Linked DNA regions of Pontibacter liquoris. The protein of the gene in region 1 binds, or shares a complex with, the protein of each later gene. Links are inferred from orthologs where the notes say so. Each region holds a gene or a part of one and is shown on either strand. Other genes may lie near its edges.

Evidence for each region. The genes of interacting proteins can lie anywhere in the genome.
Region 2: the proteins of carB (region 1) and carA are in contact, whole or in part, in a solved structure (PDB 1KEE), measured with the Escherichia coli proteins. The link is inferred for Pontibacter liquoris from one-to-one orthologs.

What each region holds. Positions count from the first base shown.
Region 1 is NZ_JALEBG010000003.1:768,638-774,402, forward strand. What follows is about bases 1,045-4,425. They hold carB (carbamoyl-phosphate synthase large subunit), read right to left. Parts: upstream 4,059-4,425; coding sequence 1,245-4,058; downstream 1,045-1,244. Other genes in these bases: LWL52_RS20280 (hypothetical protein), read left to right, coding at 4,241-4,425. Outside these bases: LWL52_RS20270 (DUF4834 family protein), read right to left, coding at 1-103; LWL52_RS20595 (hypothetical protein), read right to left, coding at 535-669; more of LWL52_RS20280, read left to right, coding at 4,426-4,747; LWL52_RS20285 (hypothetical protein), read left to right, coding at 4,803-5,024; LWL52_RS20290 (hypothetical protein), read left to right, coding at 5,267-5,671. UniProt on the Escherichia coli protein: Large subunit of the glutamine-dependent carbamoyl phosphate synthetase (CPSase).
Region 2 is NZ_JALEBG010000003.1:603,439-606,950, forward strand. Bases 746-3,512 are described here. They hold carA (glutamine-hydrolyzing carbamoyl-phosphate synthase small subunit), read right to left. Parts: upstream 2,799-3,512; coding sequence 1,692-2,798; downstream 746-1,691. Other genes in these bases: eno (phosphopyruvate hydratase), read right to left, coding at 746-1,673; rplQ (50S ribosomal protein L17), read right to left, coding at 2,874-3,410; LWL52_RS19490 (DNA-directed RNA polymerase subunit alpha), read right to left, coding at 3,481-3,512. Also shown: LWL52_RS19470 (FtsB family cell division protein), read right to left, coding at 7-306; more of eno, read right to left, coding at 396-745. UniProt on the Escherichia coli protein: Small subunit of the glutamine-dependent carbamoyl phosphate synthetase (CPSase).

The DNA.
Region 1 (5,765 bases):
TGCTTTTTTTCACAAAAGCCCCCAGCAGCCAGCGGAAAAGTACCGGCGCAATGGTGCGCATAATAAAGATAATGAGGAGTGTGGTGAATATGAATTTGATCATGTTAATGCTTTCTTGCTTAATAATGTACCTGCAAAAACAGTACCTATACTTCTAATCAACTCGTTTGCCAACGTTTTGTTGTATGACGTTCTGGCCGGAGTAGTGCAAAGATAGGGAGTATACTTGGTAAATGCTGAAGGGATCGGGTTAGTTCCGGTTAGAAAGTCATGTTGCCGGGCAGGGGACTAAAACGGTTATACTTGTTTGCAGTGGGGTTATTCGGACTTTAGTTCAGTTATACTTCTTTCTACTGGTTTATAACTTTGAGCTATAGCTGATAGTGGCTTTATTGTGTGTTTTATATTTAGGTTATGCTTGGTAGGTGTCGTAAATGTTCGATCTATACTTGGCTATACTTGGGTGCGCCTGTTCTTCAAGTATAATAATCCAGCTATACTTGGTTGATGCTCGGGCTTATACTTTGGCTATACTTAGTAGCTGCTGTAGATGCTCTCTATACTTGCGGCTATACTTACTAGATACTTGTATTCCTCAGTTTTATACTTGTCTAGTTTCATCTTATACTTTGGAGCGCTCCAAGCCCGCGGGGCCTCGTCCTTGGGCATCGCACTGTGGCGTGAAGCTGCCCTAGCGGGCTGCCGCATGCGCGGCACCGCAACACACCAAGGCGCTCAACCCAAGGACTGGGAAGATTTCGATAGCTGCTGCCTTTGCTTGTGGATCCCCTGTAGGGACAGGTCGCGACCTGTCCGCGCAATGGCGCCCGCTATGAAGCTTCAGTATAAGTATAAGCATGATCCTCCTCTCCGTGCCTCTTCATTTTTTTGTCATCCTGAAAGGATCTTGGTGGAAGGGAGGTTAAGCTTTTGCTATGCAAGCGTTCTCTTCCTCCATCAGCCCAAAGTCCCCTTTGAAGGGGGTAGGGGGATGTTATCACCTAAACTATGCTGCTTATACTTGTCTCTGTTAAAACAGCTCGCTTTTCCTTTTGTCATCCTGAAAGAATCTTGTGAGTAAGCTGTTCAATCCAAAACTACAACGCCTATACTTCAAAAAGAACCAACCACCTCCTGCCCCTCCTTAACCAAGGAGGAGTCAGGGGTGGTTGGAACCGGTGCTGCAAAATTCTTCTAAAAACAAAAACCCCCTCCTGTTGCCAAGAAGGGGTTAGTTGAAGGGCTTACTTGCTCAGGTATAAATTCCGTTCGGAGTATACTTTGGTGAAGTAGTCATCTTCCAGGTCATCGATAAAGTAGATCGCCTCGCCGGTGGATTTCATTTCTGGCCCGAGCTCCTTGTTCACTTCCGGGAACTTGTTGTAAGAGAATACCGGCACCTTGATGGCATAGCCGTGCTTGTAGGGGTTGAAGTTGAAGTCCTTCACCTTCTTGGCGCCCAGCATGATCTTGGTCGCGTAGTTAATGTAAGGCTCCCGGTACGCTTTGGCAATGAACGGGAAGGTACGCGAAGCACGCGGGTTGGCCTCGATAATGTAGACAATCTCGTTCTTAATCGCAAACTGGATGTTGATCACACCTACTGTTTCGAGGGCTACGGCAATGCGCTTAGTGTATTCCTCTATCTGGCGGAGCACGTTCTCGCTCAGGTCAAAGGGCGGCAGCACGGCGTACGAGTCGCCGGAGTGGATGCCGGCCGGCTCGATGTGCTCCATAATACCGCAGATGTGCACGTCCTCGCCATCGCAGATAGCATCGGCTTCGGCTTCGATGGCGTTGTCGAGGAAGTGGTCTAACAGCACCTTGTTACCCGGGTGGTCTTTCAGCAGGTCGATCACGTGGGCTTCCAGCTCCTTGTCGTTGATCACGATCTTCATGTTCTGGCCGCCCAGCACATAGCTTGGCCGCACCAGCAGCGGGAATTTAAGCTCTTTGCTAAGTTCCAGTGCTTCTTCGGCTGTTTCGATCACCGCAAAAGGAGGGTATGGGATGTTCAGGTCGCGCAGCAAAGCGGAGAAAGAGCCACGGTCTTCGGCTAGATCCAGCGCTTTGTAGCTCGTTCCCATGATCTTGATACCGTAGCGCTCCAGCTTCTCGGCCAGCTTCAGGGCGGTCTGACCACCCAGCTGCACAATCACGCCTTCGGGCTTCTCGTGCAGAATGATGTCGTAGATATGCTCCCAGAATACCGGCTCAAAGTATAGCTTGTCCGAAATATCAAAATCCGTACTCACCGTTTCGGGGTTGCAGTTGATCATGATGGTTTCGTAGCCACACTCCTTTGCAGCCAGCACGCCATGCACGCAGCTGTAGTCGAACTCGATGCCCTGGCCAATGCGGTTAGGCCCCGAACCCAGCACCACCACCTTTTTCTTATCGGAAACGATGCTTTCGTTCTCGCCATCAAAGGTGCTGTAATAGTAAGGGGTGCTTGCCTCAAACTCGGCAGCACAGGTATCCACCATTTTATAGCCGCGGCGGATGCCCAGCTCTGTGCGGACGCTGTGCACTTCGCTTTCCTTGCAGCGCAGCAGGTGGGCGATCTGGCGGTCAGCATAGCCTTTTACCTTGGCTTCGCGCAGCAGCTCGGCTGGGATGGTAGCCAGGGTATACTTCTCGATCTCCTTTTCCATCACGTCCAGCTCTTCGATCTGCGCCAGGAACCAGGGGTCGACCTTGGTGAGTTTCTGGATGGTGCTGGTCGGAATGCCGATGCGCATGGCATCTTTTATACTGAACAGGCGGTTCCAGCTCGGGTTGGCCAGGCTGTCGATCAGCTCGTCATAGTTCGTTTTTTCTTTGCCGTCGGCGCCAATGCCGTTGCGCTTGATTTCCAGGCTCTGGCAGGCTTTCTGCAGCGCCTCCTGGAACGTGCGGCCAATACCCATTACTTCGCCCACTGATTTCATCTGCAGGCCAAGTCGGCGGTCGGCTCCCGGAAACTTATCAAAGTTCCAGCGCGGTATCTTCACGATCACATAATCCAGCGCAGGCTCAAAGTAAGCCGAGGTGGTTTTCGTGATGGCGTTCTTCAGCTCATCCAGGTTATACCCAATGGCCAGCTTGGCGGCAATTTTGGCAATGGGGTAACCGGTAGCTTTAGAGGCCAGCGCCGACGAGCGAGACACCCGCGGGTTGATCTCGATGGCAATAATGGTATCGTCCAGCGGGTTTACCGAGAACTGCACGTTGCAACCGCCGGCAAACTGCCCGATGCCGTTCATCATTTTGATGGCCAGGTCGCGCATTTTCTGGTACACGGTGTCGGGCAGCGTCATGGCCGGCGCTACCGTGATCGAGTCGCCGGTGTGCACGCCCATCGGGTCGAAGTTCTCGATCGAGCAGATGATGATGATGTTGCCCAGGTTGTCGCGCAGCAGCTCCAGCTCATACTCCTTCCAGCCCATGATGCTTTGCTCCACCAGCACTTCGTGCGTAGGCGAAGCATGCAGGCCGCGCGTCAGCGCCGCATCAAACTCTTCAGGCGTGTTCACAAAGCCGCCGCCGTAGCCGCCCAGCGTAAACGAGGGGCGAATCACAAGCGGAAACCCGATCTCCTGGGCTATTTCTTTCCCTTCCAGAAACGAGGTGGCCGTTTCGCCTTTACACACATTTACATCCAGCTCCAGCATTTTCAGACGAAACTGCTCGCGGTCTTCGGTGGTTTCGATGGCTTTGATATCCACCCCGATAATGCGCACGCCATACTTCTTCCAGATGCCTGCTTTCTCGCAGTCAATGGCCAGGTTCAGCGCCGTCTGTCCGCCCATGGTTGGCAGCACCGCATCAATTTTATGTTTCTCCAGTATCTCAACGATGTACTTCTTCTCCAGCGGTTTCAGATAAACATTATCTGCCGTCACGGGGTCCGTCATGATGGTGGCGGGGTTGGAGTTGATGAGGGTTACCTCGATACCCTCTTCCCGGAGAGAACGGGCGGCCTGAGAGCCGGAATAATCGAATTCGCAGGCCTGGCCGATGATGATGGGACCGGAGCCAATAATGAGAACGGATTTAATGCTATTGTCTTTCGGCATGTTGTGGTAAGTATAAATTGCCCAAAGTTAAGGCTAAATGTTAAGGGCTACAACCTAAAATTGACCGGATTGCACAAAATGTTCAGAATTCCCGCTTGCCTAAAGCTATTTTTTCCGGGAGAAACGTGCTGGTTAGTCAGAATAAAAAGCTATATTTCTATATAATTTAACCTTATTATACCATGAAAAAACTTTACATACTCTGCACCCTGGTGCTGCTCACCCTCACGGCCGCTGCCCAAAGCACCGACTGGAAAACAAAAGAAGATTACCTGCGCGACACCGCCCAGGTGGCGCAAACTATTTTATGGCTCGAGCAACATCCCTTTCCCGAGCCTTTCAGCGAACGCGAGGAGAAAGCAGCTTATGCCTTTAAATGGCTGGAAGGAGCACCTTATATGGTCAACATCGACGCCACATTTCTGCAGGGCATCGTAGCTGATAAAAAGTTTGCCTACAAAGATATGATGGTGCCGCAGTTTCTTTTTGGCAAAGGCTTGTACCTGATCCAACACAAGGGCGAGCAGAACGAGTACGAGGCCAACCTGCGTGGCGTGCAAAGTATGGTAACGCTCTACAAGCAGATCAAGGCAAAAGACAGCCAGGCCAGAAACAAGCTGCTGGAAAAGATGGAGAAAGCGGCCGACCAGCAGAAGCTGCCCGAGTTTGTGCGCAGCCAGACAAAATAACAGCAAAACAGGCGCGGCATCCGTAAGTACAGGTATAACCTAACGACACACACTTATGGAAACGCCCAAAGAAGATGACTTTATTACGAATGCAGACGAGAGCAAGCGCCTGCCCGACGAAAACCCAGAACCCCTTACCGGCGTGAAGAAACAGGAAGTAGATATAAATGACACCGAGTATGAGGGCAAAGAGAAAGCGGGCAACGTGGGGGCTAAAAATGAGGAAGATACCCGTAAGCTGGATGGTAGCAATGCCAACAACCTGCGCACCAAATAACCGGCTATACTTAAGCCCGGCAAGGTTTTTCACCTTGCCGGGCCCATTTTGGCGGCTTTAGCAAGGATACTGTAAACCCTTATCCGCTACAGCAGCCAAGCGCTGATCCTGCTCTATTTTGGATGCCCGAGAGTAATAGCCTTTTATCTTGTTAATTTTTTGTTATATTTAGCCAAAGACTTTGATTATCAACAATAAGTGAGTATACTTACTCTACAGTTCACCTTAAATGTTGCGGAGAGATGGTTTGCTTCCATACAGAATATCTGCATGTAGAGTATTATACTGCCACCGGCGTGCTCGTGTCGCAGTGGTTTGATAAATGCAGCAGCAAACAGTACCGTGATGCCATGCTTTTTATAGTGGACATTATCCAGGAGCATACCATCAATTACGTTATTTCGGACAGACGCCTGCTGCCGCAACTTTCGCCGGAAGACAACGACTGGACACAACATCACTTTCGCGATATTTTCTGCAAGATGCCCCTCCGGCGCTTTGCCATCATCAACTCTTTTAACGACCAGGCAGTGGAGCAGACCAGGCAATTCCTGTATAACCCCTCGCCGCCACTTCCTTTTGAGACCCACCTGTTTGAGGACCTGACCTCTGCGTACGACTGGCTGGTAGAAGCCAAAGCAGCCTAGGGGCAAACCACGTTTCCCGTTGTGCAGTTCTGGCAGGCAAAACTGCCGGCTTCCGGTATTTACAGGTATAAGCCGCATTGCCGCCAAAAGCTAC
Region 2 (3,512 bases), 170 kb from region 1 along the record:
ATAGTCTTATTCTTCCTCTTTGGGCACAATAATAAACACGTCCTCGTTGGGGCGCTTCATCAGGTATTTTTCGCGGGCAAACTTCTCAAGCAGTTCCGGGTTACCCAGCAGCTCTTTGCGGTCCTTCTGCACTTCCTCCATCTTTTCGAGGTAATGTTGCTTGTCCTCTTCCAGGTCTGCCAGTTTTTTGCTCATCTGGTACTGCGTGATAAAATCATTGGAGTCAAAAAAGAGCATCCACACCAAAAACAACACCGACGTGATCAGATAGAAATTGCGGAATATTTTAGGAACGCGCTTCAGCATGGCAAAGGGATTAAGGTACTTATACAAAAATAAGGCTGTGAGTCATATAACCCACAGCCTTACCCATAAATATTTTTGAGCAGAAGTTCTTAGAACTTCTTGCCCGGGAAATAAGCCACTTCGCCCAGTTCCTCTTCGATGCGGAGCAACTGGTTATACTTGGCCATGCGGTCTGAACGGGAAGCCGAACCGGTTTTGATCTGGCCGGTGTTCAAGGCAACAGCCAGGTCTGCAATCGTGCTGTCCTCTGTCTCGCCGGAACGGTGGCTCATCACGCTTTTATACCCATGGCGGCGGCCCAGGTTAATGGCGCTAATGGTTTCAGTAAGCGTACCAATCTGGTTCACTTTGATCAGGATCGCGTTAGCGATTTTCTCATCTATACCACGCTGCAAACGGTTCACATTCGTTACGAACAGGTCGTCGCCTACCAACTGTACTTTATCACCAATCGCTGTGGTCTGCTGCTTCCAGCCATCCCAGTCGTCTTCAGCCATACCATCTTCAATAGAGATGATCGGATACTTGCGCACCCAGTCAGCCCAGAAGCTCACCATTTCAGAAGACGTCAGCTTATCGCCTGTTGATTTCTTGAAATGATAATGGCCGGTAGCCGCATCGTAGAACTCGGAGCTGGCCGCATCCATGGCGATCATAAAGTCGTCGCCTGGTTTGTAGCCGGCTGTTTCGATGGCCTGCAGCACTACCTGAATGGCTTCTTCGTTGGAAGCGATGTTAGGAGCAAAACCACCTTCATCTCCCACGTTGGTAGAAAGGCCTTTTTTCTTCAGCACGTTCTTCAGGTGGTGGAAAACCTCCGTGCCCATTCGCAATGCATCGGAGAAAGAAGCAGCGCCAACCGGCATAATCATGAATTCCTGGAAGTCGATGGAGTTATCGGCATGGCTGCCGCCGTTGAGGATGTTCATCATCGGCACCGGCAGGGTATTGGCGCTCACACCACCTACATAGCGGTAGATAGGCATGTTCAGTTCCTGTGCGGCTGCGCGGGCTACTGCCAGCGACACACCAAGTATGGCGTTTGCGCCCAGGTTGCTTTTATTCTCCGTGCCATCGAGCTCGATCATGATCTTGTCGATCAGGTTTTGCTCATATACCGGAAAGCCTACTATCTCTTCGGCAATCTTATCATTCACGTTCTTGACAGCTTGCAGTACACCTTTGCCCATGTACTTGCTCTTGTCGTTGTCACGCAGCTCTACGGCTTCGTGCACACCCGTGGAAGCACCGGACGGTACCGCAGCGCGGCCCAGGACACCTGTTTCAGTTACAACATCTACTTCTATCGTCGGATTTCCTCTTGAATCGAAGATCTGGCGGGCTTTAATATCAGTTATTAAGCTCATAGTTAGTTTATATTAGTTTTATTTGTTTTGTTCCAGCAGGGCCACAAAGTCATCAAAGAGGTACGTGGAATCGTGCGGCCCCGGTGATGACTCCGGATGGTATTGCACCGAGAAAGCCGGTTTGCCTTTCATGCGGATACCTTCGATGGTATTATCGTTCAGGTTGATATGGGTAACCTCTACCTGCGGGTGCTGCTGCAGTTGTTGGGCATCCACCACAAACCCATGGTTCTGCGATGTGATCTCGCTCCGGCCGGTGATCAGGTTCTTTACCGGATGGTTCAGCCCCCGGTGGCCGTTGTGCATTTTGTAAGTGGCAATGCCATTGGCCTGGGCCAGCATCTGGTGCCCCATACAAATGCCGAACATCGGCTTACTTTTCTCCAGAATTTGCTTTACGCTGTTAATGGCAACCGTGGTAGCCGCCGGATCACCGGGTCCGTTCGAAATAAAATAGCCATCCGGGTTCCACTTCTCCATTTCTTCAAAAGGCGTATGATACGGGAATACCTTTACGGCACAACCGCGCTGCACCAGGTTGTTGAGGCTGTTGCGCTTTACGCCCAAATCCAATACGGCCACCCTATACTTCACCTCTTCCGGCTGCATGTCATATTCGGCCTGTGTACTCACATGCGACGATAGCTCCAGGCCTTCCATTGAGGGAACTTCCTCTAATTTACGGCGCAGCTCCTCAATATCGGTAATCTCAGAAGAAATTATGGCGTTCATGGCCCCTTTATCACGGATATGACGCACCAAGGCACGTGTATCGATCTCACAGATGCCTACTATGCCTGCCTTATCGAAGTATTCCTGCAGGGAGCCTTTGGCAGTATGGCGTGAAAAATGGTGGGAAAACTCCTTACAAACAAGGCCATTGATCTGTATCCTGTCTGATTCCACTTCATCGGCCTGTACACCATAGTTGCCGATATGGGAAAAGGTAGTAACCACCAGCTGACCGTAATAAGAAGGATCGGTAAAAATCTCCTGGTAACCGGTCATACCTGTATTAAAACAGAGCTCTCCTCCTGTGGTACCAATTCGCCCCAGGCTTTTGCCCGTAAATACGGTGCCGTCGTTTAATAACAGGATCGCGTCTGTTGATGTATGCTTTTTCATAAACAGTAATTTTAACAAAAATAAAAAAGGGACACGACTTACGTCATGTCCCTTTAAAATATTTAACAAAAGAGCTTATTGCGCATCGTTTGTCTCGTCTTTAGAAGTTTCAGTAGCAGCAGGTGCTTCCGGAGCTGGCGCAGCAGGAGCTGCAGCGGCTGGAGCAGCTGTTTCAGCTGAAGTTTTCTTACCACCACGACGGCGTGACTTCTTGGCACCAGCAGCAGCTGTACCAGTTGTTGTCAGCATATCCTCGTTGTAGTCTACTAACTCAAGTACACACATTTCTGCGTTGTCACCCAGTCTGTAACCAGTCTTCAGGATACGGGTATAACCACCCGGTCTGTTAGCGATCTTAGCAGCAACCTCGTCGAACAGCTCTTTTAAAGACTCTTTGTTTTGCAGGTAAGCAAACACCGTTCTTCTTGAGTGCGTTGTATCGTTTTTGGCTTTTGTAAGCAGAGGCTCTACATACTTGCGCAGGGCTTTAGCTTTTGCTACTGTAGTAGAAACCCGCTTGTGCAGGATAAGGGATGCTGCCAGGTTGGACAACATTGCCTTACGGTGTGAAGCAGTTCTTCCTAAGTGATTTATTTTTTTACCGTGTCTCATTGTTACGAATTGTGCACGTGCATACCGTCGATCAACCCGTTAAGGGATCGGGAATTATGCCGTAGATTAATTAATCTTCTTCTAATTTATACTTGGAAAGGT